DNA from 2 places in the Enterococcus sp. DIV1304_2 genome. Region 1 is predicted to be linked to the other one. Evidence: predicted binding sites of a transcription regulator. Region 1 holds the regulator's gene; the other holds the start of a gene.
What was found. Region 1 encodes LexA, which represses DNA repair genes until DNA is damaged. Its sites were predicted from a motif close to CNAACANNTGTTNG; they were not measured.
Positions count from the first base shown of each region.

Region 2: the regulator LexA is predicted to act here: its motif matches at 2,591-2,604, upstream of IGJ14_RS14835 (Y-family DNA polymerase).

Region 1 is NZ_CP187851.1:1,275,196-1,301,965, forward strand. It holds gene rph (ribonuclease PH) at 1-999, shown strand, start outside; gene IGJ14_RS06060 (metallophosphoesterase) at 1,000-1,512, shown strand; gene cbpB (cyclic-di-AMP-binding protein CbpB) at 1,619-2,125, shown strand; gene IGJ14_RS06070 (mechanosensitive ion channel family protein) at 2,405-3,322, opposite strand; gene IGJ14_RS06075 (branched-chain amino acid aminotransferase) at 3,500-4,513, shown strand; gene fabI (enoyl-ACP reductase FabI) at 4,580-5,335, opposite strand; gene fabZ (3-hydroxyacyl-ACP dehydratase FabZ) at 5,546-5,986, shown strand; gene IGJ14_RS06090 (peptidylprolyl isomerase) at 6,452-7,204, opposite strand; gene IGJ14_RS06095 (DUF871 domain-containing protein) at 7,391-8,482, shown strand; gene IGJ14_RS06100 (alpha/beta hydrolase) at 8,640-9,572, shown strand; gene obgE (GTPase ObgE) at 9,824-11,137, shown strand; gene IGJ14_RS06110 (hypothetical protein) at 11,402-11,989, shown strand; gene rnz (ribonuclease Z) at 12,141-13,082, shown strand; gene IGJ14_RS06120 (SDR family NAD(P)-dependent oxidoreductase) at 13,079-13,867, shown strand; gene IGJ14_RS06125 (LapA family protein) at 13,877-14,311, shown strand; gene recJ (single-stranded-DNA-specific exonuclease RecJ) at 14,546-16,843, shown strand; gene IGJ14_RS06135 (adenine phosphoribosyltransferase) at 16,858-17,370, shown strand; gene IGJ14_RS06140 (hypothetical protein) at 17,576-17,794, opposite strand; gene lexA (transcriptional repressor LexA) at 17,972-18,595, opposite strand; gene IGJ14_RS06150 (DUF896 family protein) at 18,747-18,998, shown strand; gene tkt (transketolase) at 19,097-21,091, shown strand; gene IGJ14_RS06160 (glucosaminidase domain-containing protein) at 21,350-22,219, shown strand; gene cysK (cysteine synthase A) at 22,353-23,279, shown strand; gene IGJ14_RS06170 (Fur family transcriptional regulator) at 23,462-23,887, shown strand; gene IGJ14_RS06175 (NADH oxidase) at 24,260-25,612, shown strand; gene IGJ14_RS06180 (DUF5960 family protein) at 25,874-26,164, shown strand; gene IGJ14_RS06185 (DnaD domain-containing protein) at 26,402-26,770, shown strand, end outside.
Region 2 is NZ_CP187854.1:1,862-7,990, forward strand. It holds gene IGJ14_RS14820 (hypothetical protein) at 1-469, opposite strand, end outside; gene IGJ14_RS14825 (hypothetical protein) at 716-898, opposite strand; gene IGJ14_RS14830 (hypothetical protein) at 895-1,242, opposite strand; gene IGJ14_RS14835 (Y-family DNA polymerase) at 1,235-2,560, opposite strand; gene IGJ14_RS14840 (DUF6075 family protein) at 2,822-3,130, opposite strand; gene IGJ14_RS14845 (hypothetical protein) at 3,235-3,555, opposite strand; gene IGJ14_RS14850 (hypothetical protein) at 3,552-4,016, opposite strand; gene IGJ14_RS14855 (hypothetical protein) at 4,235-6,129, opposite strand, start outside.

The sequences.
Region 1 (26,770 bases):
ATCCAAGCAGACGGTGGCACCCGAACAGCAAGTATTACCGGTGCATTTGTGGCTTTAAGATTAGCAATCGAAAAATTATTACAGGCAAAAGTGTTAGCGAATGATCCAATCAAAGAACATTTAGCCGCCATCAGTGTAGGGATTTTAGCTGATGGGACATGTGTGACTGATTTGGACTATCACGAAGACGTTGCAGCAGAAGTCGATATGAACTTAGTGATGACGGAATCGGGCAAATTTGTAGAAATCCAAGGGACAGGCGAAGAAGCTACCTTTGATGGTGAACAATTGAACGAAATGCTTGTTTATGGCAAAACAGCGATCGAATCACTGATTTTTGAACAAAAAAATGTTTTGTTGAGTGAATGGTCAGACACTACGCCTGAACCGACAGAAAAAACGATTGTGATTGCTACTCGAAACGCAGGGAAAGCAGAAGAATTCCGTTCCTTATTTGCGAAGGAAGGCTATACAGTCAAAACACTGTTCGATTATCCTGAGATACCTGATGTCGAAGAAACAGGTACAACATTCGAAGAAAACGCCCGTTTAAAAGCAGAAACGATTGCACAAGTATTGAATCAGCCAGTATTGGCGGATGACTCTGGCTTGAAAGTCGATGCGCTAGGTGGCAGACCAGGAGTTTATTCTGCTCGTTTTGCTGGCGAACACAAGAGTGATGCGGCAAATAACGCAAAACTGCTTTTTGAATTAACCGATGTAGCCGATGAAGAACGCACAGCGCAATTCCATTGTACATTGGTTTTCGCTGAACCAAATAAAGAAAGCCTAGTAGTGGAAGCAGAGTGGCCTGGACGAATTGGTCGGATACCTAAAGGCGAAAATGGCTTTGGCTATGACCCTTTATTCATTCCAGATGGTTATGCTCAAACAGCGGCAGAAATCTCAAGTGAAGACAAAAATAACCACAGTCACCGAGGCTTGGCCATGGCAAAACTAAGCCAAGTTTGGCAGGCATGGTTGGAAGGAGTGGAGTAGATGCGCTATTTAGTCGTTAGTGACAACCATGGGGATCGAGCAATCATAGAAGAATTACTCGCCCAATACCAAAATCAAGTCGATTATTTCTTTCATTGCGGTGATTCAGAACTTGACGCAACAGATGAAGTATGGGAAACCTATCTGGGTGTACAAGGGAATTGTGATTTCGGCACAGACTTTGAGACAAAACGAGTGGTAGATACTGGGCTTGATCGGGTATATATGACGCACGGCCATTTATCGAATGTCCGCTTTGGCTTGACTCAGTTAGCCCTTGAAGCAAAAGAACAACAAGCAACGATTGCTCTTTTTGGTCACACCCATCAACTAGGCTGTGAATTTGAACAAGGCATTTTGTTCTTGAATCCAGGAAGCATTTCCCAACCTCGAGGAATGATCCAAATCCCAGCTTACGCAATCATTGAAAGTACGAAAGAGACACTTGCTGTCCAATACTATAATCGATCACACAAAAAAATCGATAACATGGCATTTGAATATAAACGCTGACAAACAAACTCTAATTTTTGCTAAAAAAAGAAATGTTTGTATAGATTTTGCATCCGTTTTCGGTAAAATAGAGATATTGAAAGAATTTGAAATGGAGGGCCAATACATGATTGGACCAATTGTAAGAGAGTTATTACTGCAAAATCAAGAGACATTTTTGGTTCCAGCAGAAAACGTGGCAAATGTTATGTATCAACATCCGTTATCGCATGGACTATTAGTTTTATCGAAAGTTGGCTACACTAAAATCCCTGTGTTAGGGAAAGATGATCGCTTTGTTGGTTTAGTCAGTCTATCGAATGTTGTCAATAAGATGATGGACCTACAAACAATCAGTATGGAACCATTAGAAGGCCTAACAGTGGCTGATGTAATGGAAACCGATGTACCAACCATTGATGAAAATTGGGAACTAGAAGAAGTTCTTCATTTACTAGTGGATGCTTCGTTCTTGCCAGTTGTCACAGAGGATAAAGTATTCAAAGGAATCATCACACGAAAAGAGTTATTGAAAGCAGTCAATTACATGGTACACGAATTAGAACGTCAAAATATTGTATCACCTAAAATAGATGTAGATGATTTAAGAGAAAGAATCGATATCGTTAGTTAAAGGTAATTGATCCTACTCACAAAATAGAAAGACATAAAACAAATGAAGCGACGCCCAAAAGTTAGATTATATTTCTAACTTCTGGACGTCGCTTCATTTGTTGTATTAAGGAATGGCACGAGTGGGAATAAAGTTTGTCCTGAGAATCAAATAATTTAGTCATTTTAGACATTTTTCTAATGATTAAAAAAAGAGGTCAAACCTAAACACTTCTGTTCATTCGGTTTTAGATGGTAGGAGAGGGCTAATGTCCCACTCCCAGCGTAGACACTACATAAACTATTTCAACACGATCGGTGTATTTGGGATGCTGTAACCGGCAGCTGTCAGTTCTTTGACATATGAACTCAAAAATTCTTCTTTCAATTCGAACTGTTTACCATTTAAAACGTAACAAATCGTCCGAATCGCAAAGTTACTGTTGCCGATATCGACCAATCCAAAGATCGATGGCTCAGTTTGTAATTCCTCTTCGTATTTTACAGCTAACGTTTCATTAACTTTTTGAATGATCTCATAGATCTTATCATAGCCTTCTTCCGGAACGATCCGAATATCAAGAACGACTTGCATATTGGAACGAGAGAGGTTACTGATCGTTGTGATACTACGGTTTGGAATGAAGTGGACGGTGCCGTCAACACCTTTGAGTTGCAGTGTCCGGATACCAACGGATACCACGGTTCCTTCGATCGTAAGATTCGTTAATTTGACATAGTCGCCAACGTCCATTTGTTGTTCCATGATAATAAAGAAGCCAGTGATCACATCACTCATAAAGCCTTGTGCCCCTAAACCGATGGCTACTCCGGCAATCCCTGCTCCGGCTAATAGTGAACCAATCGGCACACCAATCACGGATAGGATGGCATAAATAAAGAAAAAGCCAATCGTATAATTGAAAATGGTATTTAAAAGACTTTGTAACGTTTTTAAGCGGCTACCGTTAAGAACGGTTTTTTTTGAATATTGTTTAAAAGATTTGTCGATCAAGTATTTACCGATTCGATTGATGAGTCCAAAAAGAATAATCAAAAAAATAAGGAATAATCCTTTTTGGATCATTGTAGAAAAAATCCCATCCCAATCAATATTATTCCAAAAACGTTGGAACGCATTGAGTTGACTGACCGCTTGATCGGTCAAATTTTCTCCGGTTGAGCTTGTTGTTTCTGCTGTTGCAATGAATGAAAACATAAAATCCCCTTTTCTAATTAGTCTCTTTTGTATTGTAACAAGAACAGCATAAAAATCAAAATAAATCATTAGATAAGCTACCAATCACACTTGCAATAACAAGTGGTTAAAATAAACGATGACAAATGGGAGAGATAGTGCTAAAATATTTCAAAACTGACGATTGGTGGTATGAACATGCAAATAGATTGGGATAACTTAGGATTTTCTTACATCAAAACACCTTGGCGCTTCGTTGCCAAATGGAAAGATGGAGAGTGGGAAAAAGGCGAATTGACTGAGGATAATTATCTGTCACTTCATGAAGGATCGCCCGCACTTCACTATGGCCAACAGTGCTTTGAAGGATTAAAGGCTTATCGCAGAAAAGATGGAAAGATCAATTTATTCCGTCCAGAGCAAAACAGTCGTCGCTTGAACCAGAGTGCCAGACGTTTATTGATGCCCATGGTTCCAGAAAAAATGTTTGTTGATGCAGTGAAAGAAGTCGTAAAGGCAAATGAATCCTTTGTGCCACCTTATGGTTCAGGAGCAACGTTATATTTACGTCCTTTCCTGATCGGGGTTGGAGAAAACATTGGTGTTCATCCAGCGCCTGAGTATGTGTTTGTTGTTTTCTGTACGCCTGTAGGAGCCTATTTCAAAGGTGGATTAAAACCAACGAACTTTATCGTTTCTGACTATGACCGAGCGGCACCTAATGGAACAGGAGCTGCCAAAGTAGGAGGGAACTACGCAGCAAGTCTATTACCAGGGACTGAAGCGAAAGAATTAAATTATTCAGATTGCGTTTACCTAGATCCAGCGACGCACACAAAAATTGAAGAAGTCGGCGCGGCGAATTTCTTTGGTATCACTAAAGACAACCAGTTCATCACACCGCAATCGCCTTCGATTTTACCAAGTATCACGAAGTATTCCTTGTTGCAGATTGCGGAAGAACGTTTGGGGCTTAAAGCAGTTGAGGGAGATATCTACATCGATCAACTTGATCAATTTGCAGAAGCAGGTGCGTGTGGAACCGCAGCGGTGATTTCACCAATTGGTGGAATCTACTATAAAAATGATTTACATGTCTTTTACAGTGAGACAGAAGTAGGACCAGTAACTAAGCGCTTATATGAAGAATTGACGGGTATCCAGTTTGGGGATATCGAAGCACCAGATGGTTGGATCGAAGTCGTCGAATAATGACTTGCTGTAAAAATAACTACAAAAAAATCAGCTCTCACATTGGAGGGCTGATTTTTTATTGGATCAAGATAAGTGAACACCTTTATCTACGTAAATGATATCACCGATGATCCCGCTAGATAGGGGGCTGATCAAAAAGGCACAAGTATTTCCGACTTCTTCGATCGTCACACCTTGTTGATCGGGGGTGCGTGATTCGGATAACTCGATCAATTTTTGGTAATCCTTCACACCAGTCACGGCTAACGTTTTGATCGCACCAGCAGAGATCCCATTGACACGGATTCCTTTAGGTGAGAATTCAGCGGCTAAGTAGCGAATGGCAGCTTCTAGTGAAGCTTTCGCGATGCCCATCATATTATAGTTAGGGATCGCTCGTTGTGAACCAAGATAAGACATACTTACGATCCCACTGTTAGGAGCTAAGTACTTTTGGGCATACTTCGATACAGCGATCAATGAATAGCTACTGATGTCTTGTGCTAATTGATAACCATCTCTTGAAATATCAGAAACGTTACCTGAAAGCTCTTCTTTGTTGGCATAAGCAACAGCGTGGACCAAACCATGGATCTCACCGGCATATTCACCAATCGTATCCATCGCTTTTTCGATGCTCTCATCGCTAGCGACATCACACTCTACAGTGAAGGCATCTTCACCGACTAATTTGACTAACGATTTCTTCATCCGTTCATTTTGGTACGTATAGATGATCTCAGCGCCTTGTTGCATCATTGCTTCCGCACAACCCCAAGCAATACTGCGTTTATTCGCAACACCCATGATCACGATTTTTTTTCCTTCTAAAAAAGACATATAGACACTCCTTTGATTCAATAAAAGTTTTGTTTGACGATAATATAAGTGCAAAAAAATAACTTCTTGATTTCTTATTATTCAGTAAAATGCTTTGATTGTCAAACTATTTTTTTGATGAATAAAAAATGATTGCCAAATAATCAAGAATATGATACTTTGATAATCAAAGTATTGATTACGGCTATTGCCCGAAAGAAGGAGTAAACTATGTCATACGCATTATCAGCAACGGAAGTAATGGATCTTATTCCAAACCGTTACCCAATTTGTTACATCGATTACGTGGATTCGATCGATTCAGGAAAGAAGATCATTGCAACAAAAAATGTAACGATCAATGAAGATTTTTTCCAAGGGCATTTCCCTGACAATCCGGTCATGCCAGGAGCGTTGATTCTAGAAACCCTTGCACAAGCAGGTTCGATCTTGATTTTAAAATCAGAAGAGTTCCTAGGGAAACGTGCGTATATCGGTGGGATCAACAAAGCAAAATTCCGCCAAAAAGTCGTTCCTGGGGATGTGATGAAGTGTCATTTTGAGATCATCAAAATGAAAGGACCTGTAGGGACTGCGATTTCTGAAGCTTTTGTTGACGATACAAAAGTGTGTGAATGTGAATTTACATTTATCGTCAATGAGCAAGCATAAAGATAAAAATAAACTTTAGGAACCCATAGAGCGGTTCTAAAAATATCAATAGATATGGCAATAGGGGAGCGGAAAGCAGCTTTCCACAAAAAAAGAATCATCTTCTGAATAGTTTTCTATTCTTGGATGGTCTTTTTTTGTCTATCTAAGACTGTTTTGAAAATGTTAAGTTTTACTAAAGGTAAAAATGAAAACAACTATTTTTTAGCGAAAATATAAAAAATAGTTGTAAAGTCTCAGCCATCAAAATTTTTTTAATTAAAAAAAGGGAGTGGGACATTCGTTCACCTCTCCCACCTATAACCGAATAAACGGCGGGAACAAAAAAGTAACCTCTTCGAAAATAAGGCGCCATCCACAAAAATTTGAAATACAATTTTCGTGGATGGCGCCTTATTTCTCGAGGCTGAACACTTCTGTCCCCACCTCATTTGATGTTTCAGTAGAAAGTGATCAAATGTGTGTTTATTTTGCTTCCTGTAAGATGTTGATTTTTTCGATCTTCACATCTTCTGTTGGCTTATCTGAGCTATCTGTTTCGACAGCAGCAATAGCATCAACAACGTCCATTCCTTCAACGACTTGACCAAAGACCGTATATTCACCATCTAAACTAGGGTAGCCGCCGTTTTTGTAGGCGTCAATAATGGCTTGTGGGTAATCATCTTTCAATAAACCATCATGCATATCATCAGAGTTTTGTACGATGAAGAATTGGCTACCATTACTATTCGGGTCTTGTGTACGAGCCATTGAAAGGGCGCCGCGGATGTTATACAGTTGGTTTGAGATCTCCGTTTCGAAACCTTCTCCCCAAATACTTTCTCCGCCAGTTCCGTTCCCTTCAGGATCGCCACCTTGGATCATAAAGTCTTGGATGACACGATGGAAAGTGACGCCATCGTAATAGCCATCTTTAGCATGAGTCATAAAGTTCTCCACAGCTTTTGGTGCAAGCTCTGGGAATAGTTTGATCTTGATTGTTCCTTTAGTTGTGACCATTTCAACTAGATCTTCGTTATCAGCGACTTCTGTATTCAATTGAGGTAACTCTAAAGAATTTAAATCGATGCTTTCTACAGTGCTAGTCTCTGTTGTTTTTTCTGTAGATTCTTTCGTACTTGAAGAGGCGGTATCTGAACCGTTCGACGTACAACCAGCTGCAAATAATAGCGTTGCAGCCATACTCATAGTTAAAAATAATTTTTTGTGTTTCATAAGTAATTCCTTTCTTTTTTTGTTCGTTGTTATCTTTAATGATAGCAAATTATCAGATAAATACCTACACTTTTTCGAACAATAAGCGAAATTATTTAATAAATAGCAAAAGGTGTAGACCATTTGAAAGCGGTTTGTTATAATGTAAGTGGATACAAAAACGCACATCCAGGAGGGTATCAACACATGGGAAAATTAGGAATTTCAATTTATCCTGAACGTTCAACGTTTGAAAAGGACAAAGAATATTTAGATTTAGCACATAAATACGGATTTAAACGTGTATTCACAAGTTTATTACAAATTGCAGACGATAAAGAAAAAGTCTTAGCAGACTTTAAAAAGGTAGTCGATTATGCCAATCAATTAGAGATGGAAGTCATGGTGGATATCAATCCAGCATTATTTGAACAGTTAGAGATCTCATATGATGATCTATCGTTCTTTGATGAGATGGGCGCCGACGGCATTCGTCTTGATATTGGATTTACTGGAGCTGAAGAAGCAAAAATGACTCGTAATCCATACAATATCAAAATCGAGATCAACATGAGTTCAGGTACGAATTATGTTGACAATATCATGAGCTATTCGCCGAACACAGATAACTTATTAGGTTCACATAACTTCTACCCTCATCGTTATTCCGGCTTAGGCTATGAACATTTTGTTGCTTGTTCGGAGAAATTCCGTAAATATAATTTGAATACGATGGCTTTCGTAAATTCACAAACTGCTGACTTTGGTCCATGGCCGACTCAAGACGGACTTTGCTCATTAGAAGACCATCGTGATCTTGAGATCGCAACACAAGTCAAACACCTGATGTTGACAGGTTTGATCGATGATATCTCTGTAGGGAATGCTTATGCGAGTGAAGAGGAATTACGCGCAATGTCTGAAGCCTTCTTTGCAAGTTATCCTACATTAAAAGTGGATGTAGCAGACGATATCACAGAAGACGAACGTATTTGTCTATTCGACAACCTTCATAGTTATCGTGGGGATCGCTCAGAGTATATCTTGCGTTCAACGATGACACGTATCTATTACAAAGACAAACCATTCCCAGCGCATAATACGAAAGATATGACCCGTGGGGATGTATTGATCGATAACGTTGGCTATGGTCAATATAAAGGCGAAACACAAATTGCCTTAAAAGAAATGAAGAATGATGGACGTGTGAACGTCGTCGGACGTATCTCAGACGATGAGTTATTCTTACTTGATTTCTTGAAACCATGGTCAAACTTCAAGTTGATCGAAAGCAAATAATTGTGTAATTATAAATATTGAAAAGCCCCGTAAAGCGATCAGAGCTTTACGGGGCTTTTCAATGACGATTATTATTTATTCTAGATTGCATCACACGTCCTCTTTGTTTATACTAATTTTAGATAGTATATCAATGTAAAAGCAAGGAAGGTATAAGATGAAACTTTGGATCAAAATTTTAATCGGCGTGACATTACTCGTGACAGTCGTATTAGTCTTTGCGGGTAATTATTTTTATAACTATGCCGTTGTTCCTTCAGAAAAAGACTTTTTAGAAGGCGATACTCCTGGCACAACAAAAACAAATGAAGAATCGAGTGCACAATCTTGGTTTGCGAACCCTGACAATCGTAAAGAGTGGCAACAGACATCTACGGATGGGTTGAAGCTATCAGCCATTTATCTACCAGCAACAGACAGTCATAAGACGGCGATTGTGGCTCATGGATATATGGGCAATGCAGAAACGATGGCAAATTACGCAAAGATGTTCCATGATCTTGGCTATAACGTATTAGTACCTGATGCGCGTGGACACGGAAAAAGTGAAGGGGATTATATCGGCTTTGGCTGGCACGAACGGAAAGATTATGTGAAATGGATCGATCAAGTGCTTGAAACAAACGGTCAATCGGAAGAAATCGTTCTATACGGTATTAGTATGGGGGCAGCGACGGTGATGATGACTAGCGGAGAATCACTGCCTACAAATGTTAAAGCGATCATCGAAGATTGCGGTTATTCCTCTGTTAACGAAGAATTGGCTTATCAGCTCAATGAATTATTTAGCTTACCACCGTTCCCACTGATCCAAGTAACCAGTTTGATGACAAAAATCAGAGCCGGCTATTTCTTTGGGGAAGCTGATGCGATCAAACAATTAGAAAAAAACCAATTACCGATGCTGTTTATCCATGGGGATGCGGATACCTTTGTTCCTTATGAAATGTTGGACAAAGTCTACCAAGCGACGAACGGACCAAAAGAAAAATATATCGTCCCAGGAGCAGAGCATGCCAAAGCATATTCGATCGATCCTGAGAATTATCAAAAGACTGTAAGTAGTTTCCTAGAAAAATATGTAAAATAACTGTTGTGACCAAAGTGTTTCTTAAAGAACTTTAAGAACTTTCTTGAAACTTTTGGTCACAACGTTTTATTTTGTCTCCATTCGTTCTTGCAGTAAAATAAAGAAAGAGTCAGGTATTTCCGTGAAACTTTCAGTTTAATGATGGACAAACGGGCCATTCACCGATAAAATAGACAGGACTTGTGTTTATTGTGGAAATTCAGGTAGTCAGTATAGTTAGAATAGATAAAAGGAAATAGGAGGACGATAATATGTCCATGTTTTTAGATCAAGTAACAATCGACGTGAAGGCTGGTAAAGGCGGAGACGGGATGGTTGCGTTTCGTAGAGAAAAATATGTACCTGATGGAGGACCGGCTGGTGGTGATGGCGGTCAAGGAGGCGATGTGATCTTAGTCGTTGATGAAGGCTTACGCACGTTGATGGACTTCCGTTTCAACCGTCACTTTAAGGCTCAGCCCGGTGAAAATGGCATGAGTAAAGGGATGCATGGACGTGGTTCTGATGATACGTATGTCAAAGTCCCTCAAGGAACAACTGTACGTGATGCAGAAACAGGGGCACTCTTAGGAGATTTGATCGAAGATGGTCAGACATTGGTAGTAGCAAAAGGTGGCCGCGGCGGTCGCGGAAATATCCGTTTTGCTTCTCCAAGAAACCCTGCCCCGGAAATTGCTGAAAACGGCGAACCCGGCCAAGAACGTAAAATCGAATTAGAATTAAAAGTACTAGCAGACGTAGGTCTCGTAGGTTTTCCTTCGGTTGGGAAATCGACCTTGCTTTCTGTGATCTCTTCGGCAAGACCAAAAATCGGTGCGTATCATTTTACTACCCTTGTGCCAAATCTAGGAATGGTCACTACAAGTGACGGACGTAGTTTTGCAGCGGCGGATCTTCCAGGACTGATCGAAGGAGCTTCACAAGGCGTCGGATTAGGCACACAATTTTTGCGTCATATCGAGCGTACTCGTGTCATTTTGCATGTCATTGATATGAGTGGAATGGAAGGGCGCGATCCTTATGAAGATTACTTGGCGATCAACCATGAGTTGTCTTCTCATAACCTGCGCTTGTTAGAGCGTCCACAGATCATTGTAGCAAATAAAATGGATATGCCAGATGCAGAAGAAAATCTAGTGAAATTCAAAGAACAATTAAATAAAAACAAAGAAGATGAATTTGCCGATGACCTGCCGGTATTCCCAATCTCCGGTGTGACTCGTAAAGGACTGGATGCGTTACTGAATGCGACAGCTGATCTATTAGAAGTAACACCAGAATTCCCATTATACGAGGAAGAGATCGAAGAAGAAACTGTGCACTATGGTTTCAATCCAGAAGGTCCTGAATTTACGATCGATCGTGAACCAGATGCGACATGGGTATTGTCAGGTGAGAAGATCGAGAAGTTATTCCAAATGACTAACTTTGACCACGATGAAACGGTGATGCGTTTTGCTCGCCAATTACGTGGGATGGGTGTCGATGAAGCCTTGCGTGCTAGAGGTGCAAAAGATGGTGACTTGGTCCGCATTGGTGAGTTTGAGTTTGAATTTGTCGAATAATTTTTTGGTACACCACATATCTAGGTGACTAGGTAGTCGTTCAGCTCCAAGTAGTAAGGCGAAATTTGAGAAAATAATCGTTCATTTTTTCAAGTTTTGGCTTACTCTCTTAGGAGTAGTTTTTTTAAAACGTTTATCAGATTTTAGGAGTTGACGAATGTCATACTCCTTTTTTTGTATACTGCGTTATTTTTTAAAGGTTTTCCCTTTTATTTTTGTTTATTCCAAGGTACACTAAAAGAAAATGAGAAAGAGGCGATCTCCATGAGCAAACGAGTGATCATATTGAATTTTGAGTTAGAAAGTCAAGCTTACCAAGCATTTTCCGAAATCAAGAAGCTTCACATGACGAGAGCGATCAAAGGCGAACAAATGGCGGTCATCAGCCATCAATCTAATGGCGCCCATCAATTCAAAATTGAAGACTTTTTAGATTTTACTGGCAATAATAAATCCTCTAAAGGTGGTCTGATCGGGATGCTAGTTGGCGTTTTAGGTGGCCCATTAGGGATCTTACTAGGATGGTTTGCAGGCGGAATGATCGGTGCCAGCCAAGATGCGAAGGAAATCAAAGATGCACAAACGGTGTTTGATTTTGTCGGTAATAAGATCGGTGAAGGCGCAACCGGTCTGATCTTGATCGCAGAAGAAGAGGACAACCGACCATTGAATCAACTTGTGATGATGGAATTAGGTGGAGAAATCACTCGATTGGATTATGAAGAAGTAGAACAAGACGTTCATGATGCAACTGAGGTAGAAAAACATGCAAAAGAAACAGCGCAGAAAAATTGGGATGAAAAGCACAAAAAGCCAACCGATAGCTCAGAGGATACTACGCCTTCTGAATAACGATAAAAAGAATGGATGTAAGAATAGTGGTACTTATTCACTCTTTTCATTTATAGGGACAGTCTTCTAAAAATAATCCTGCGAATTTCAGTTGATTGTCGGCTGATTTTACCCTAGAATTAATAAGAATGAATAGAAAGTTAGGTAAATTATGGAACTAGAATTTTTAGGTACAGGCGCAGGGGTTCCTGCTAAACATCGAAATGTCTCAAGTATCGCATTGAAACTTTTGGACGAGCGAAATGAGATTTGGTTGTTTGATTGTGGGGAAGGCACGCAAATGCAGATTCTACGAACAAATATCCGTCCAAGAAAAATAGAAAAAATATTTATCACTCATCTCCATGGGGATCATATTTTTGGTTTGCCAGGTTTAATCAGTAGTCGCTCTTTTCAGGGGGGCGAAACACCATTAGAAATCTATGGCCCTAAAGGAACGGAAGCATTTGTACGCAATGCGCTGACGATTTCTCAAACAAAATTAGGCTACCCCCTTGTTTTTATTGATTTATCAGAAGATCAAGCTATTTTTGAAGACGCACACTTTTCTGTGTATGCAAAAAAATTAAGCCATGGCATCGAAAGCTACGGATATCGGATCGTTGAGCATGATCACAAAGGCGAATTACAAGTGGATAAGCTTAAAGAACTGAATATTCCAGCTGGTCCCATCTATGGAAAACTAAAAAAAGGGGAGACGGTCCAATTAGACAATGGCCAGCTCATCAATGGACGTGATTTTGTCGGTCCAGATAAAAAAGGCCGAATCGTGACCATTTTAGGAGATACTCGAAAAACGACCAATTCTGTTATATTAGCAAAAAACGCAGATGTCTTGGTGCATGAAAGTACGTTTAATAAAAACGAGGCGAGAATGGCCCATAATTATTTCCATTCAACGACTCATCAAGCCGCAGAAGTGGCAAAAGAAGCAAATGTCCAAAGATTATTACTGACCCATATCAGTGCGAGATATCTAGGAAAAGCAACACAAGAACTTGAACAAGAAGCACAAGAAATCTTTCCAAATACAAAAGTCATGAAAGATTTTGAGGTTGTGGATGTTCCGTTTCAAGAGGAGGAAAAAAGTTGAATTTAGAAAATAAAGTCGTTTTAGTCACTGGTGGCTCTGGTGGTTTAGGTGCACAAATCTGTTATGAAGCAGCAAAACAAGGAGCAATCGTTGTCACATGTGCAAGAAGAATCCAACAAATCGGCGAAGTGAAGGCGGTTTGTCAAGAACTAAGTGGAAAACCAGCATACGCGTTTCAACTAGATGTTAGTAATCCTGACAGCGTAGATGAATTGTACGACAAGGTGATGACTGAGGTCGGTCGTGTTGATATCTTAGTCAATAATGCTGGATTTGGTATCTTTGAGGATTTCTTATCCTTTGACTTAGGAAAAGCCTACGATATGTTCGAAGTCAATGTCTTGGGGATGATGGTATTGACACAAAAATTTGCGATCGATATGGCAGAAAGACGCCAAGGACATATCATCAATGTGGCATCCATGGCAGGAAAAATGGCGACAGCTAAATCTACGATCTATTCCGCTACAAAATTTGCTGTTTTGGGCTTTTCAAATGCGTTACGTTTAGAGTTGAAGCCACTAGGAGTCGCGGTCACTACGGTAAATCCCGGACCAATCGAAACGGAATTTTTTGATAAGGCTGATCCAAGTGGTAGCTATTTGGAAAAAGTCGGTCACTTAGTTTTGGATTCAACTAAATTGGCGCAAACGATCGTGCGAGCGATGAAACATCCGAAACGTGAGATCAATCAACCGGTATTGTTAGAAATCGCGTCTAAATTTTATGCACTTTTCCCAACCATTGGGGATTATTTTGCAGGTGGAATTTTTAATAAAAAGTAGGTGAAGTAAATGAAAAAGCAAGGTAGTGTGATCGTTGGTTTTTTACTTGTACTTGTCATTGTCGTGTTCGCTGTATTGAACAATCAAAATGTTCCTGTAAGCTTTGGCTTTGCTTCTTTTAATGCGCCATTGATTCTAGTGATCATTGGTTCAGCATTGATTGGTGCATTGATTGTATTTTTAACAGCCTTTACGACACTATGGCAACAAAAGAAACAATTAAAACAATTAACAAAAGAATTAGCAGAGAACCAAGCAGATATCCAAAAGAAAATCGAAGAGGCGACAGAAGAACAACAAAGACAATTTCGAAATGAACGTGCGGAACTTGAAGCGGCCTATCAAGCAGAATTACAAGCAAAGCAAATACAGATCGAACAAATGCAAACACCTTCTGAATCACCTTCTCAAACACCAAAGCAAAGCGTCAATTACTTTGATTGATCATGGATAGCTGATGTTTTTTTGAAAGTAAATAGAATAAAGTGGTAGAAATCACTGTATCAAAAATCAAATAGAGGATTTATTACTCAATTTCTAAAAGGCAACCAAAGTAGGCAAACGAATCTGTTTTGTCTACTTTGGTTTATTTAAGTTAGTGATGTCAGAATCTAATCTTCTGAAATTCTTTTTTTTAGAGAAGACGTTTGCTATAATGACTAAGTTAGGGGTGAGTATGTGAGACGAGCAAATTTTGATTGGAAGGTCAATGAAACAACACCTTCTGAATCTTTTATCCAAATAATCAAACAACAAGGATTGTCTCCTCTGATCGGGCAATTGCTATGGCAAAGAGGATACCGAGAGGAAGAAAGTATCCATCGGTTTTTACATCCAAAAGAGCAAAAGTTGCATGATCCATATTTGATGTTTGATATGGACAAGGCAATCAGCCGTATCCAAGAAGCCGTGATCAATGGTGAACAAATCTTAGTTTACGGAGATTATGATGCAGATGGCATCACCAGTGCGACCGTCATGAAAGAAACGTTAGAATTGCTTGGTGCCCAAGTGGAAGTCTTTTTACCTAATCGATTTGAACATGGGTATGGACCTAATCTAACCGTTTATCAAGAGAAAATAGCCGCAGGTACCCAACTGATCGTGACTGTCGATAATGGGGTAGCTGGGCATGAAGCAATTGCTTATGCACAACAGCAGGGAGTAGATGTGATCGTGACAGATCATCATGAGTTGCCTAGTGAATTACCGACGGCTTATGCAATCATCCATCCCCGCCATCCACAAGGCAATTATCCTTTTGGAGAATTAGCAGGTGTCGGTGTCGCATTTAAAGTAGCGACCGCTTTGTTGGAAGAACCACCAGCAGAATTTTTAGATTTAGTCGCAATTGGCACAATCGCTGACCTTGTCTCTATGACTGATGAGAATCGGACGCTAGTGGCGTTAGGCTTAGAGGCAATTCGTCATACCGAGCGAGTAGGCTTACAGGCACTGTTTGCGAAAAGTAGTGTACGTGCGAATGAAGCGGATGAAACGATGATCGGTTTTTCGATTGCCCCGCGCTTGAATGCCATCGGTCGGATGGGAGACCCTAATCCAGCGGTTGAATTACTAGCCACATTCGACGAAAGTCAAGCTCAGACATTAGCCGAGCAGTTACAAACGGTCAATGAAGAACGTAAAGCAATCGTTGAGCAAATCACCTCAGAAGCATTAGCGATGATCAATGAAGAGAACCAGATCCATTTATTAGCACATCCAGGTTGGCATGAAGGGGTACTAGGGATCGTCGCAGGAAAAATCATGAATCAAACAGGCAAACCAACAATCGTGCTTGGCATCAAAGACCAGTCCGTTGCAAAAGGATCAGGTCGAAGTATCGAAGCGTTGAATCTTTTCGATATGCTGAATGAGATGCGTGAATTGTTTACATTTTTTGGTGGCCATCACGCAGCAGTCGGTTTAACGATGCCAGCGGAAAATATCCCCCAATTACAAGAACGGATGAATGCCTATATAGAAGAAAAGAAAATCGACTTGTCCAAGGGTCCTGCGTTGACGATCGATGAGGTCGTCTCGCCAAAAGATGTGACGGTCGAACAAATCGCTACATTGAAATCACTGGCACCATTCGGAACAGATAATCCTGTACCTAACTTTTTATTCAAACAGGTTGCTGTCCAAAATGTAAAACGAATCGGTTCGAACCAACAGCACTTGAAGCTTTCTTTAGTGGATGAAGATAGTCAATTAGATGCTGTCGCGTTTGGTTTTGGCCCACAAGAAAACGAATTTGTAGATGATTCACTTGATATTGTAGGACAGTTATCGATCAATGAGTGGAATGGACGCAAAAAACCACAGCTGATGGTTTCCGACTTTGCAGTAGAAGGATTGCAAGTGTTTGATTGGCGAGCAAAACGTTACCGAACGCTAGCAAATGAAATCGAACATCCGATTTATTTAGCTTTTGATGAAGCATCGATCAAAGAACTAAATAAGTCGATACAAAAACACATCATTCATTGGACAGATAAAGAAATGATTCAATCATGGATTCAGGAAAATGACCCAAACGCATTAGTCGTGATCGATTGTCCAACCGATTTGACCGACTTGAAAGAGATCTTATCATTTGGGTCCTTTAGCCGAGTTTACTTTTTAGGTATTTCTGTTGATGAAGCATACTTGAACGGTGTAGGAACAAGAGAACAATATGCTCGACTCTTCAAATTGATCCATGCGCAAGAACGGATCGATATCCGACATAAATTAGGTGCAATGGCCAACTATTTAAAAATTCCACAAAAATTATTAATTTTTATGATACAGGTGTTTTTTGAGTTGAAGTTTGTTACAATAAACAATGGTGTTTTGGAGAAAGTCGCAGATCCGGCGAGTCATCCATTGACTGCAAGTGACCGCTATCAGGAGCGATTGAAAAAAATCAAATCAGAGGAATTCTTACTATTAAGTGACATTCCCACAATAAAAAAATGGTTAACAACCTAGGAGGAAACAATAAAGTGGATTTAAAAAATTATATTGCCAGTATTCCTGACTATCCGTCCAAAGGAATTATATTTAGAGATATCTCGCCATTGATGGCTGATGGAGATGCTTATCGTGAAGCAACGAAGCAAATCGTTGATTATGCGAAAGAAAAACGTATCGATATGGTCGTTGGACCAGAAGCACGTGGATTTATCGTAGGGTGTCCAGTGGCTTACGAATTAGGCGTGGGCTTTGCTCCTGTTCGTAAAAAAGGAAAATTACCTCGTGAAACGATCGAAGTGACTTACGGACTTGAATACGGGACAGATACCTTGACGCTGCACAAAGATGCAATCCAACCAGGACAAAGAGTCTTGATCTGTGATGACTTATTAGCAACAGGTGGAACGATCAAAGCAACGATCGAATTGATCGAAGAGCTTGGCGGAGTTGTTGTGGGTTGTGCCTTTTTGATCGAGTTGATGGACTTGCATGGTCGTGACAAAATCGAAGGCTACGACATGATTACTTTGATGGAGTATTAATCAAATAAAATATTGAACAGAAAACCCCCTTCCACAAACGGATGAATCGTTTGCGGAAGGGGATTTTCGTTGGATGAGTAGCCTCAATTTATTGATAGAACAAATATGTGCAAGGAGTAGGTAGTCAGTTTGTCGTTAAAAAAAAGCAAACGAGCGATCATCGTTTGCTTGGACGGAATTTTCATAGAAGCGATCTTATTTACTTTTACGAGTGCCTGGAGCTGTAATAGGTTTCGTGATAGAAGGAGTCTTCATGGGATTGACGACGTTGTGATTGACGGTATTTTTTTTCATCCCACAACATAAACCACAATGTAAACAAAGGAACAAAAACCAACAGCGCTGTACGTAGACCAAAATTACCAATAATAATACCTAAAAACAAAACGATCAATACTAAACCAAAACGTCTCATTGATTTCATGATTTTCACCTCTTTATAGAATGCGAACAAAAGTTCGTATCATTATTATACGAACTTTTGTTCGTTTTGTAAAGAGGGAAGTTCAAAAAGAACAAAGATATCTACTAAAAGAGGAAAAGACGAGCTTGAGATCATGATCTCAAGCTCGTAAATAAATAACTGAATTTTCTTTTCTTATCAATAAATATGACTACGGTACAGACCAACGACACGACCTAAGATCGACACCTCATCTAAAATGATCGGTTCCAGTAAATCATTCTCGGGTTGCAAACGAAAATGATCTCTTTCTTTATAGAACCGTTTGCAAGTTGCTTCGTCTTCTGCAGTCATCGCAATCACGATATCACCATTTTGTGCAGTTTCTTGTTTACGGACAATGACATTATCGCCATCCAATATCCCAGCATTGATCATACTTTCTCCTCGGATCGTCAACATGAACAGACTGCCTTCTTCTGAGGAAAGGTTTGGTGGGACTGGAAAGAAGTCAGAAGCTTCCTCGACAGCTAGTATCGGCTCTCCGGCAGTAACAACGCCGAGAACAGGGATCGTCGTTGGGCGAATCCCAATTTTTGATAATCCTTGTTGCGTCAATTCGATTGCACGTGGTTTCGTAGGGTCTCTTTGAATAAAGCCTTTTTTCTCTAATCGGGCAAGATGACCATGGACTGTCGATGTGGAAGAAAGCTGAACAGCTTCTCCGATCTCACGGACAGTCGGTGGATAGCCTTTTTGGGTCACTTGTTCGTGAATATATCGTAAGACTTCGATTTGTCTTGTTTCAGTTTGTCGGGCCACAAGGTACACCTTCTTTCACTTGATAACTAAATAGTACCATAGAAAATACATGATTTCAAACAAATGTTCGCATTAAAGACTATTGATGTAGTTGTTTTTTTTTCGTTTTTTATATAAGATGTAGGAGAAGCAAAAGCGAGGAGGAATAGTTGTGTTATCGCCTGAAAAAATCGAACGTATCAATCAGTTAGCTAAAAAGAAAAAAGCAGAAGGATTGACACCAGCTGAAGTCAAAGAGCAAAAGGAATTACGAGAAGCATATCTGACAGCCTTTCGTTCTGGCATGAGACATCATATTGAAGGGATGAAAGTGGTTGATCCCGATGGAAATGATGTCACACCAGATAAATTGAAAGAAATCCAGAAGAAAAAAGGCCTCCACGACCGAAATAGCAAGTTTTAGTAAAAAAAACTAAAAGTCGTTGCTTTTTCAGAGGAGATACTATAAAATTAGAAGTAGAAATATAGGTAAAAAAAACCTAAATTACAGGAGGGGTTACATTGTTTGATAAAATTGATCAGCTTGGTGTGAATACGATCCGTACATTGAGTGTCGATGCAGTACAAAAAGCAAATTCAGGACATCCGGGGTTACCAATGGGTGCCGCGCCAATGGCTTATGCCCTTTGGACGAAACACTTGAAAGTGAATCCGAAAACTTCTAAAAACTGGGCAGACCGTGACCGTTTTGTCTTATCTGCGGGACATGGTTCAGCGATGTTGTACAGCTTGTTGCACTTAGCAGGGTACCAAGTGACGATTGATGACTTGAAACAATTCCGTCAATGGGAGTCAAAAACACCAGGACACCCTGAGGTCAACCATACGGACGGCGTCGAAGCAACGACTGGTCCGTTAGGACAAGGGATCGCAATGGCTGTGGGGATGGCAATGGCAGAAGCGCATCTAGCAGCAACCTACAACAAAGATCAATTCAACGTCGTTGATCATTATACCTATGCGTTATGTGGCGATGGCGACCTGATGGAAGGTGTGTCTCAAGAAGCAAGTTCGATGGCTGGTCATATGAAATTAGGAAAATTAATCGTTTTATACGATTCAAACGATATTTCTTTAGATGGACCAACCTCAAAAGCCTTCACTGAAAATGTTGGCGCACGCTATGAAGCTTACGGTTGGCAACATATCTTGGTCAAAGACGGCAATGATTTGGAAGCTATCTCAAAAGCAATTGAAGAAGCGAAAGCCGAAACCGACAAACCGACATTGATCGAAGTGAAAACGGTCATCGGATTTGGTGCACCAAACCAAGGAACTTCTGCGGTCCACGGCGCACCACTTGGCTTAGAAGGCATTCAAAAAGCCAAAGAGATCTATGGTTGGGAATACCCTGACTTTACCGTACCAGAAGAAGTGGCGGAACGTTTCCGTCAAACGATGGTTGAAGAAGGCGAAAAAGCTGAAAATGCTTGGCGTGAGCTGTTCGCAGCATACAAAGCAGCGTATCCAGAATTAGCGCAACAATTCGAAGATGCTTTTGCTGGGAAGTTACCAGAGAATTGGGATGCAGAACTTCCAACGTACGACGAAGGTGAAAGCCAAGCGAGTCGTGTCTCAAGTAAAGAAGTTATCCAAGAATTATCAAAAGCGATCCCAAGCTTCTGGGGTGGTTCTGCCGATCTATCTGGATCAAACAATACGATGGTGACAGCAGACAAAGATTTCACGCCTGAACACTATGAAGGCCGCAACATTTGGTTTGGTGTTCGTGAGTTTGCGATGGCATCAGCGATGAACGGGATCCAATTGCATGGTGGTACCCGGATCTATGGGGGAACATTCTTTGTCTTTGTCGATTACTTGCGTCCAGCTGTGCGTTTAGCAGCGATCCAAAACACGCCAGTTATTTTCGTCTTGACCCATGACTCTGTGGCAGTTGGAGAAGATGGCCCGACGCATGAGCCAGTGGAACAATTGGCTTCGGTTAGAAGTATGCCAGGTGTCCATGTCTTACGTCCGGCGGACGGGAACGAAACTCGTGCGGCGTGGAAAGTTGCGATGGAATCGACAGATACACCAACGATCTTAGTCTTGAGTCGTCAAAATCTACCAGTTCTTCCAACAACAAAAGAAGTGGCGGATGATATGGTTAAAAAAGGTGCCTACGTCTTGTCTCCAGCTAAAGGGGAACAACCAGAAGGAATCTTGATCGCGACAGGTTCAGAAGTGGATCTAGCGGTCAAAGCGCAAAAAGTATTGGCGGAACAAGGGAAAGATGTCTCAGTGGTTTCAATGCCAAGTTTTGATTTGTTTGAACAACAATCTGCAGAATATCAAGAAAGTGTCTTGCCAAAAGCAGTGACGAAGCGTGTTGCGATTGAAGCGGCTGCTTCATTTGGATGGGAACGTTATGTAGGAATCGAAGGTCAAACGATCACGATCGATCACTTTGGTGCTTCTGCTCCTGGAAACAAAATACTTGAAGAATTTGGTTTTACAGTAGATAATGTAGTCAACGTCTTCAATCAATTATAGACAAATACTGAAAGCAGTTCGATTGGAGTGCTTGGAGATTTTTTCCAAGCCTCCAATTTTCTATTTTTTTTAGGTACAAATTAGTAAAAAGGGATAATTGTCGTTACTTTTGTGTTACTTTTTGATTACGTGAAGATTACAAAAAGTAAATAATTGAAGATTCGTTTGAGTTTCAATAAAATAAAACGTATAATTTAAATGATTAAGTTTCGTTTAAGAGGAAGTTTTATTTACTGTTTCATTTGAGGAGGAATTTGAATGCAAGAGCTGAGAACCCGTAGCGCTCGACACCATAGGCCCAAAAGGAAAATGACCATCAATAAAAAAGCCATTGCACCTTTAGTGGGGACAAGCCTATTAGTTGGGCCAATGTTGGTCACAGCAACACCACAAACTGTACGTGCGGATGAGTTAGATGTCGCATCTTCTGCCGATCCGCAAGCATTTATCAATCAAATCGGATGGGCTGCTTCTGAAGTTGCAGCAAGCAATGACTTATATGCATCTGTCATGATTGCACAAGCATTACTTGAAAGTGCGTATGGTACATCTGGATTATCAAGTGCACCATATTACAACTTATTTGGAGTCAAAGGTAGCGCAGGTCAATCTGTGGTATATATGAATACGCAAGAATATTTGAATGGTCAATGGGTAACGATGAACGAACCTTTCCGTCGCTATTCATCTTATTGGGAATCATTCCAAGATCATGCGAATGTTTTACGTTCTACTAGTTTTTCGACAGGCGATTATCATTATTCAGGTGTATGGAAAAGTAATACAACCAGCTATTATGATGCAACAGCTTATTTAACTGGACGTTATGCAACAGATCCTAATTACGCATACAAATTAAATGAATTGATCAGCACATATAATCTGACTCGCTTTGATACACCATCAACTGGTTCAACAACAACTAGTACGACAAGTACCACAACGACAAGTACGACAACCTCTACAACGACTACGACAAGTAGTAACCAAACTTATACTGTCGTCTCTGGAGATACACTTTGGGATATTGCTCAAAAATTTGGTATGTCCGTCGATGATCTGATGGCAAAAAATGGCATGACGATGTCAAATTATTCATTATTGGTTGGACAAGAAATCAATGTCTAACTTTATATCAACTTAAAAATAGAGGCATATCATTGGATATGCCTCTATTTTTTGCTTCTCCAGTAAGAATCACTCGCAGAAGTACCTCTTTTGTATTATGATTAATAGAGAAGCAAATGAAGGGGGAAAAAACATGACACAGATTTATCAGTCGATCACAGAATTGATCGGTAAAACACCTATCGTTCGATTAAATAAGATGGTTCCAGAAGGAGCTGCGGATGTTTTTGTTAAATTGGAATTCTTCAATCCAGGTGGAAGCGTGAAAGACCGTATTGCCTTAAATATGATTGAAAAAGCAGAACATGATGGAATATTGAAACCGGGTGATACAATCATTGAACCAACTTCAGGGAACACTGGTATTGGTTTAGCGATGGTCGGTGTAGCCAAAGGATATCATGTGAAACTTGTCATGCCTGAAACGATGAGTATCGAGCGTCGCTTATTGATGAAGGGCTACGGAGCAGAACTAATTTTGACTCCAGGAACAGAAGGCATCAGTGGTTCAATCAAAGAAGCAAAACGTCTGGCTGAAGAAAATGGGTATTTCTTGCCTCTGCAATTTGAAAACCCAGCTAATCCATTAGTTCATGAAAAAACGACTGGTCCAGAAATCCAAGCGGCGTTTGGTGTGAATGGGTTGGATGCGTTTGTTGCAGGAATCGGTACTGGTGGAACGATCACCGGTGCGGGACACGAATTAAAACGGATCAATCCAGCGCTTAAGATCGTTGGGGTTGAACCAGCCGAATCTGCCGTTTTAGAAGGAAAAGAACCTGGTCCACACAAAATCCAAGGCATCGGAACAGGGTTTGTCCCGGATACGTTAGATACGAATGTATATGATCAAGTCTTATCAGTATCTAGTGAGCAAGCAATGATCACAGCTCGCCGTATGGGGCAAGAAGAAGGGATCTTAGTGGGTGTTTCAGGAGGAGCCGCAGTTGAAGCTGCACTTAATGTAGCTAAAGAACTAGGTGCTGGAAAAAAAGTTCTTGCGATTATTCCTGATAACGGAGAACGTTATTTGTCTACTCCATTGTATCAGGATATGTAAGTCTACGTGAAAATCTGAATAAAAAGTGTGAAATAATGGTGAAACATCCGTTATTTTACACTTTTTTTGCATAAAATAGGCAAAATTATAAAATTCTTTTCTTTTTCTTTCCATAATATGTAGATTTAAAAAAATAAAAATAGTATGATAATAAAAGAACAATAAGGTGGGGTTTTGTTTATATGGAAAATAAAAAAGTAGAAGCGGCGATCGAGCAGCTGAAAAAAGAAAATATTCGGATTACGCCGCAAAGATACGCAGTTTTAGAGTATCTGATTGAGCATCGTTCGCATCCAACTGCAGATGAAATCTACAAGGCGCTTGAGCATCGCTTTCCTAATATGAGTGTTGCTACAGTTTACAATAATTTACGATTGTTCACATCGATCGGCTTTGTTCAAGAAATGAAATATGGTGATGCATCAAGCCGATTTGATTTTAGTTCACAAAGACATTATCATGTGATTTGCCAAAATTGCGAGACGATCGTCGATTTTCATTATCCAGGTCTAGAAGATATTGAAATGGCGGCGGGGCGCTTAACTGATTTTGAAATCCATGATCATCGTTTAGAATTATATGGGCTATGTCCGAATTGCAAAAAATAAATCGTGCGAACATCTGAAACATCGATAAGGTCAAATGACTTTGTTGATGTTTTTTTGTCTTTCATTTGTGACGTGTAGAAAAACATGGGATACCTACTCCTGTGAAATTAAGAAGAAAACACACTAACAGTTTTAAAAAGGTGAAAATATTTATGCGATTTTTTATGCGATTTCGTATTCATTCACAATCACAGAGGTGTTAGTTTAAAACATCACAAAAAGAACGTTTATTTATCAGCGTTTTAAATCGAAAATGCGCAAAATATGATAAGTAAGCACTTGTGAATTCACAAGCATAAAACTGTTGGATACGTTTTAATTTTGCTATAGTAAAAATTGTCAAAGGACAAATCGTTTATCGGAGGGACACACATGAAAGTAGTAGTAATCGGCTGTACCCATGCAGGAACAGCAGCAGTAAAAAGCATCTTAAAAAACAACCCAGAAGCAGATGTTACAGTTTATGAACGTAACGACAATGTTTCATTTTTATCTTGTGGGATCGCATTGTATGTTGGAGGCGTCGTGAAAGACCCAGCAGGCTTGTTCTATTCAAACCCTGAAGAGTTAGCTTCGTTAGGTGCGAAAGTGAAAATGGAACATGATGTCACTGATGTTGACACAGAAAACAAACAAGTCACAGCGAAAGATTTAAAAACTGGCGAAACTGAAACAGTTTCTTATGACAAATTAGTAATGACTACTGGTTCATGGCCAATCATCCCGCCAATCAAAGGGATCGAATCTGAAAATATTCTTTTATGTAAAAACTATAACCAAGCAAACGAAATCATTGCTAAAGCAGAAGAAGCGAAGAAAGTAGTGATCGTTGGTGGTGGTTATATTGGGATCGAATTAGTCGAAGCGTTTGTCGAGTCTGGCAAAGAAGTGACATTGATCGATGGTTTAGATCGTATCTTGAATAAATATCTTGATAAACCATTTACGGATGTGTTAGAAAAAGAATTGGTCGATCGTGGCGTTACTTTAGCTTTAGGTGAAAACGTTTCTGAGTTCATTCCAGATGAGAATGGTAAAGTAAAACAAGTAACTACAGCTAGCCAAACATTTGATGCGGATATGGTTATTTTATGTGTTGGTTTCAGACCAAATACAAAATTAGTAGAAGGTAAAGTAGAAACATTGCCAAACGGCGCAATCAAAGTAAATGAGTACATGCAAACAAGCAATCCAGATATTTTTGCAGCGGGCGATTCAGCAGTTGTCAATTATAACCCAAGTGGTACGCAAAACTACATTCCTTTAGCAACAAATGCGGTCCGTCAAGGATTGTTAGTAGGAAACAATTTAACAGAGCAAAAAATGGCTTATCGTGGAACACAAGGAACTTCTGGTTTGTACTTATTCGGTTGGACGATCGGTTCAACAGGTGTAACAACAGAAAGTGCCCCAATGAATAACTTGGATGTCCAAGCAACACTATTTGAAGATAACTATCGTCCAGAATTCATGCCAACGACTGAAAAAGTCATGATGGAATTAGTATATGAAAAAGGAACAAATCGTATCGTAGGCGCACAATTCATGTCTAAATACGACATCACTCAATCTGCTAATACGATGTCATTAGCGGTTCAAAATAAAATGACTGTTGAAGACTTAGCTCTTTCTGACTTCTTCTTCCAACCTCATTTTGACCGTCCTTGGAACTACTTGAATCTTCTTGCACAAGCAGCTCTAGGAGAAATCGAGACAGCTCAATAATTGGTCAAAGCGTCATAGACAAGCCATCTGGAAGCAATATTGTTTCCAGATGGTTCTTTTTTTTTGGAACTCAACTGGCTATTTAAAGGTCAAAATTTTTTATTGACACTTTTTGTTTTATTTCTCACGAGACAGGAATGGTTTGTTGCAGACTTCACCAGTTGCAATTAGTTGTTTTCCTTTGTTTTTTTTGTCAAAATAATAGATATAATTAATTTCCAACAAAGCAGATGTAGTGAGTTGGACTAGAGGAGGATCATTATGGAAAAAGAATATTTTGTACAACAGGATAATTTTATTGAAGATTACAAAAAAGTGACAGGGAATGAAACGATCGATATCGATTCATTAGCAGAAGAAGTGATCAATCAATTAAATGAAACTCAAGCAGAAGAATTCGTTTTATCTGGAGATGAGACAACAGATGGGGAGGACCATCAATTCCCGTTTAGTCGACGGATCTATACCGATGAAAATGATGGAACATTGAATACAGAGTATACGTATGAAGGACAACCATACGAGCTACGAACGGATGACGAAGTACAATAATAAACGTTCTATCGAGCGTGAGCGTCATTTTCTAAGCTGCTTGTAGATTAGATATGAGACCTTTTCATAGAGGAGAGCATATACTAATACAAGCAGCCTTTTTTTCTAGCATACATATATTCCGAAAAGTGAAAACTAAATATAAAAACCACTAAAACATTTTAAAAAAATTCAAATAATCCTTTCTTGCTTCAATTCTTGTTTTTACGTATACTAATTTTAAAGAGAGGGATAATAATGTTGAATTTAGAAAACTATTTAAAAGCTGGTCAAACGATCGTTTCCAATCTTTTGCTTAAAAATTATCATCGTATCGGCTTACAAGCAGATGAATTTTTATTTATATTACAGTTGCATATGGCACAATCAGAAGGAGATTCATTCCCGGATCTGATGAATATTTCCCAGAATATGGGCGTCAAGCAAGAAAAAGTTTTTCAAATTTTGAATCGATTGGTCAGTGGTCATTTCATAGCGATCGAAACTACACTTATTGATGGACGTAAAGCGGATCGCTATGATTTGACACCAACGTATGTGCATTTAGAAAGATTATTAGAAAAAGACTCTCTAAAGCAAGAAGAAGAAGTCCAAGAAAAAACGACA
Region 2 (6,129 bases), on a different replicon from region 1:
CTTCTACTGAAATAATCGAGCCATCTTCCTGTTCTAAATAAATAGAAGAATAATACTCCTTAGAGATAGGAACTGCCTTACTTAATTCTGAAATCTGTCTCCCTAATAATCGACAACCAGTTTCCTGGGCGAAGGTATAAACCAAATGTTCTGAACCATCTTTGAACAAGAGAGAATAGACTTGATACACTTTTTTTGGCTTCGCCTTTTCCTTTTTGGGAACTGCGGCCAACTGTTGAATAACCGGTTGTTTGACTTCGTGTGTTTTTTCATACTGCATCAATTGTTTTACAGTAGGCTGTAGCTTATCTTGGATTTCTCGAAACTGCTCACAGTATAGACAATATCGATCCTTACCAATCGGATGAAACAAATCCGGATCGGACTTATGTTTCTTTTTGATTTCTTGCAATTTCTCCTCATAAAAATATTTCAGTGTCAGCATTTGTTTGTACTCTGATCGATTCAATTCTTTTACTCCTTTTGTTTATGATCTACATATAATAAATTTTTTCTTCAAAAAGCTTTCTATTTATTCTATCACACATTAATTCCTTTTATTTTCAGTAGAAAAGGGATCACTGAAACAACTAAACAGAAAATAGCATTAAGTTTTGGAAAGGGTGATTTAGAAGCTATTCTACTTTCCTTACCGCTATTTTCTGTACAGATGTTTCAGTGACCCCTAAAAAGCCTTTTTGCTCCCAGTACTTCTCTAACTCTTTTCATACGGTGCAATATAATAGTAGAAACTATGATACCCTGCGCTAGCTTCCACATAAAAGGTAAAGCATTCAACGCCAACCTCGTTAATCAATTGTTGCCCATATCCCCAAATTTCCTCTAGTAATTCTTCATAGCAAATATAGCGCCATTCGTACTGCTGAATGATATTCATAGCTGACTCCATTTATCTAACTCCTGGATTTCAATGTGGCGAATTTCATCGTAATGGACCTTATGCTCTCCAATAAAAATGCCTAGTTCATCATACCCATGAATTTCTCCCTTAATATCATCCGGATAGTAGCCTTCAGTGTCACGTTCTTCCTTTTGGATACAGACAACTTTTCTTTTAAGGACAGCAGCGTTCAATACTTCCGTAATCTCTTCAGTCGTCATCTGTTCCTTGGCTAAGTTTTGATTGGCTCGTTGCTCGACGTCGGCATCGATCTTTTCTGTGTGATCCGAAAGATAGAAACCTGCCCACTTTAGACGACCTCGATCGTTGTATTCAATCATTATTTAGTCCTCCATTTCCGCCTGGATGCCCACCGACTAACGTACTTCTGGTAATACTACGTGCGCCTTCTAACTTAGAAGAAGCATGGACAATTGCCGTAAACCCATACTTCTGTCGAATCTTGTCTATAATCTTATCTAGTTTTTCTTCATTAATCCGTTGTTGTGGATCACTAAACAAATCTAGCTGAAGCGAATCCGTATAAACGAGCTTACTGTAAGTAATTCCAACGTGCCTTACTTCTTGTCCTTCATAATATTTGTTGAATAGATAAAGGCAATAGTACTGAAGCTCTTTCGTATTATCAGTGAGTGGGATTTTCATTTGGTGCGAAAACCCTGACTTTGTTTCCAGGATCGACGTCCCTATATACAGTCGAACACAACCAGTCTTGCACTTATGCTGTCGAATACGTGCAGCCACTTGTTCCGCCATTTCCTTCACCACGATCTCGACCTCTTCTTTCCTCGTATAATCCTTTGGTAGAACCTGAGAATTACCATACGATTTCTCTTGGGTTGGTTCTGGCGGTTCTGCAATATCTGTTCGATCAATGCCATTCGCATGAAAATAGAGCTGTAGTCCAATCACGCCTAGTTGCCTCTTGAGCGCGTATGGGTCCCAATTAGCTAAATCTTTAATACTCAGAATCCCCATGTGGTTCAATCTTTTTTTCATGCGTGAGCCAATCCCCCAAAAGTCCGTCATTTCTTTGATCGTCCAAATCTTTTCTGGCACATTTTGATACGTCCATTCCGCCAGAAATCCCTTATTATGCTTGGCTTCATTATCTAGGGCAAGTTTAGCCAAAAGTGGATTATCACCGACACCGACGGTTGCGATCAAACCAGTTTGACGGTAAACGTGTAACTGTATCTGTCTTGCGAGCTTTTTTCGTCTCTCACTTCTTGTACCAGGTGTCGTAAATAAGTTCAGCGATTTTGTTACTTTAAGAATTGATTCGTCGATCGAATAAATCAATAAGTCTTCATCTGCGACGTATTGCCTAAAAATACTATTTACTTCCATATTTTTTTTAATATATAAGTTCATCCTTGGTGGTACAATGTGTAATTCTTTTGGTAATGGATAAGGTAGATCACGTGGTCTACTGACGTTCGTGATTCCATACTTACTTTTGGCCGTTGGTGAAGCTGCCAAAGTAAGCCCTGACCCTGTATTATCTGCTCGACTCATCACAACTAAAGGCGTTGTTAATGGATCTAAATTTCTTTCGACACATTCAACGCTCGCATAAAAACTTTTTATATCGATCAAAAAGTAATCATTTACTGGTTCATTTGAGTAATCAAGCATAACGTTCTCCCCCATTTCAATTCGATTATACAAACATACGTTCGTGTTTGTAAAGGGGAACAATCTAAAATAGCAAAAAAGTCAGACTAATTGTCTGACTAATAGGCATTCTAATTATTTGATTTTATCTCAGAGAACTAGTAAGCCACTTGTATGTCAACAAGATTATAAAATGTCTTAGAATCTTCATATGGACACAATAAATTGAGATTTAAACGTTTCTTTTATCTTTCAGTCTTTAACGTTTCAACTTTTTTAGTATTAATACTTTAATCTTATATCAATTGCATTTTTAGCTAATTCATAACTGTATTGATCTAAACCAGAAAAAATATCCAATGATGAAATGAAGTATTTATCACCATTATCAAACTCGAAAAAGTCCCGATTTGTAAATAGGTTATAGGATAATCCAAGCAACCTTTGCTCTCCATCTGAAAATGACCCAGTAAACCAAGTATCAGAATTTATTGATTTATCTCTGAATTCAATTAAACTATGTCGATTACTAAATAGCTTCTCGTCACCTGCAAGTATGAAAGTTAAGCTTCTCCAATATGGATCATTTATATCTTTAAAACCTAACTACATTGTCATATTTGTAAAATTTGATAGGTGTTGTTCGCTTAAAAATAGCTCTTTCATTATATTTCCTCCTATTAATTTATCTTTGATTACTCGAATTCGACTTTAGCTTTTTTGAACTCAAAGTATTTTACAGATACCCAATCTTCGTTATCGGTTTTTTCAAAAGTTTTGTGGATCATATTCTCTTTTTCTTTTAATTCATTTATTTTTTTTATGATTTCATCTACTTCAATTTCTGTAAATAAACCTAACTCATCTTTTCTTTGAGTAAATTGTAGATTATCCTCTGAAGCATCTTCAGATAAAAAACCAATTAGTTCTTTTGAAAAATTATTCAAGCCAATGATTGTCCATTCCTTATTTCGCTTACTTTCCAAAGAAATAAGATCTCTATCTCTGTTAATCATCCCTTACAAAAATACATATATCCATTGATTGTATCTATCAAAATTTCGTCATCTTTATGGCCTTTTAATTGTAATAATTTTTCTTGATCATCATTTTCTTCGCATTCTTCTCTTAATTCTTTGACAGTGTAAACATAAGCTTCGCCTTTTTTATATTCTTGAGATAATTCACGAACATCCGTTTTAAACAAATCAAACATTTCATCCATAGATGTACTCATTGTTTCCGAATAATTTTCTAAATAATCCTCGATTTTTTCTTTTTTTGTAGTCATTTGATATTCCTCCCAAAATTTATTTAGTTCTAAAGCTTTTTCTAAAGACATATTCATTATATCTGCGGAGCCACTTCGATATTTCGCCAGAGTTACTCTACTAACCCCTGTAATTTTTTCAATTTTATAAGAAGATATATCTGACTCAATCAGTTCTTTGATTTTATTTATATCTATACTATTCATGCTGATATACACTTCCCTTTGCTACTCTATATTTAAATTATATCGCATATCTAAATATACGTAAACCTAAATATACTAAAATTTTGAAATTCTCATCAAATTGCAACTTTAGAGTGTACCCTAAACATACAAAAAACTAACTTTTATATTAAAAACTTAGTTTTATAATCAACTATATAATAATTTTTCTATAAATTTAACATACTAACTGTTAACATTTAGGAGGGTAAAATATCCTCTAACGAATAAACTTCAGTTGTTAGCCCTTCCCTATTATCAAGTAAAAATTTAAAATGAAACTCTTCATTTATTTTGACAATGTAAAAGAGTAAAACCATTATTGAATATAAATAATCTTTTTTGTACTCACTTTCATCTTCAGCAATGAAATCATGTTCATATTTATTTCTTAATCCTAGTGAATTATCATATTGACTATCATTAAGGAGATAATTTAGATAGTTCATTTCAGGAATTGAAAACAATGTTGATTCACTTCTGAGTATTTTACGATCTAATAATTCATTAATTTTATCTTGATATCTTCTCTTATCATCTTCTATTAGTAATATTTTAGGATAGTTGTAATAATTTATTACACCATATATCCAAATTTGTTTATAAATACCTAACTCAATTAATTGATCTTTATTAAAATATAGAGTGTCCTTATTTGTTGATACTAAATTATTTTTTAACAAAATGTCTATTATTTTCTGCTGATACTCTAAAAATCCACTATACTTAACCTTATGTTTGCAAACTAAATTAACAAAATTATCCTCCTCAATTAATTCATTGTAAAACCCCATAACATGTTGATCTGTAAATAAGTATATAAGCAATTGATCAAGCTCATCTGAATTGGAATAAATGTATTTATTTGATAAATAACTACCTAATTCTCTAAAAGATGGGGTATTAGAAAAATTAAATAATTTGGGGTCAATATACCCATCATCTAAAAAAAATTTCCATTGTTTTCTTATAGATTCTTCAATAATAAAATTATTTCTTGTACGAACTTTTAAACTTGAATCTCTTGTTATATCTAATTTAAACCATTTCAGGTTAAAATTATCATTCGAATATTCATAAAAAAAATATTCTATTACATCCTCAAATAGAATATTATGTTCTTCCATCAAAACTTTTCCAAACATATCCAATTCACTTAATATAACTACTTGTTTTAAATCAAATACTTCATTCTCTTCATAGTATCTTTTAGATTTGATAGACAAAAGAAAATCGAATAAACCTTTCTCAATATTGTTAAAACATAATAGATTTAAAATCCCGTTGTTATTAAAAAAACCTGTTAAATACTTAATTTCATTCAAAATAGTTTCAAAGTCTCCATATTTTCTCAAGAAATCAGTATCTACAAATCCTTTACTATTTGTACTTTTTTTAAACTCGTCTAGGTCAGTATAAATCTTTACTTTAGTATTACAAATTTTAGTTCGCTCATCAGACATGAATTTCTCAGTCAAATGATCAACTTGATCTATTATTTTCTTATACAAATTTTTATCAACAATTAAGTGTTTCTCAAGCCCTTTTATTTTTTTGCTCATAAAAATCAAAAAATTATAATCTGGTTCAATAATTTTGTTATCAAACTCTACTAGATTTTCAACATATGAAGTTGCTAACTGATAAAATTCATCTTTAGTTATATTTTTAGGGATATAAAGAGTAGAACCTCTATTCATAAAATTCTGTAACAAGATCTTTATATTAATATCTTTAGAAAGAAAGTAATCTTTAATAGCATTTGGATATTTATCTATCCAAAATTCTGATTTAAGAAAACATTTGATAGGAATTTCGTTATCAAAGACTATATCTTGAAAAGAATTTTCGGACATTTTTTTTGATAAATCATTTTCTTCAAAGAAAACTAAAAATGAAGAAAACTGCTGTTTTTGATCATGTATCATAGTAAAAAATCTTTTTAAATTATCATCTGTCAAATTATTCTGAAAAAGTGATATATTTTTATGAAATACGCTAAGATATCTTCCTTTATTGTCCTTTAAAAATTTATCAATAGTTTTTTTTATAAAAGAACTAGCTTCATACATTTCTAGTACTTCAAAAATAGATG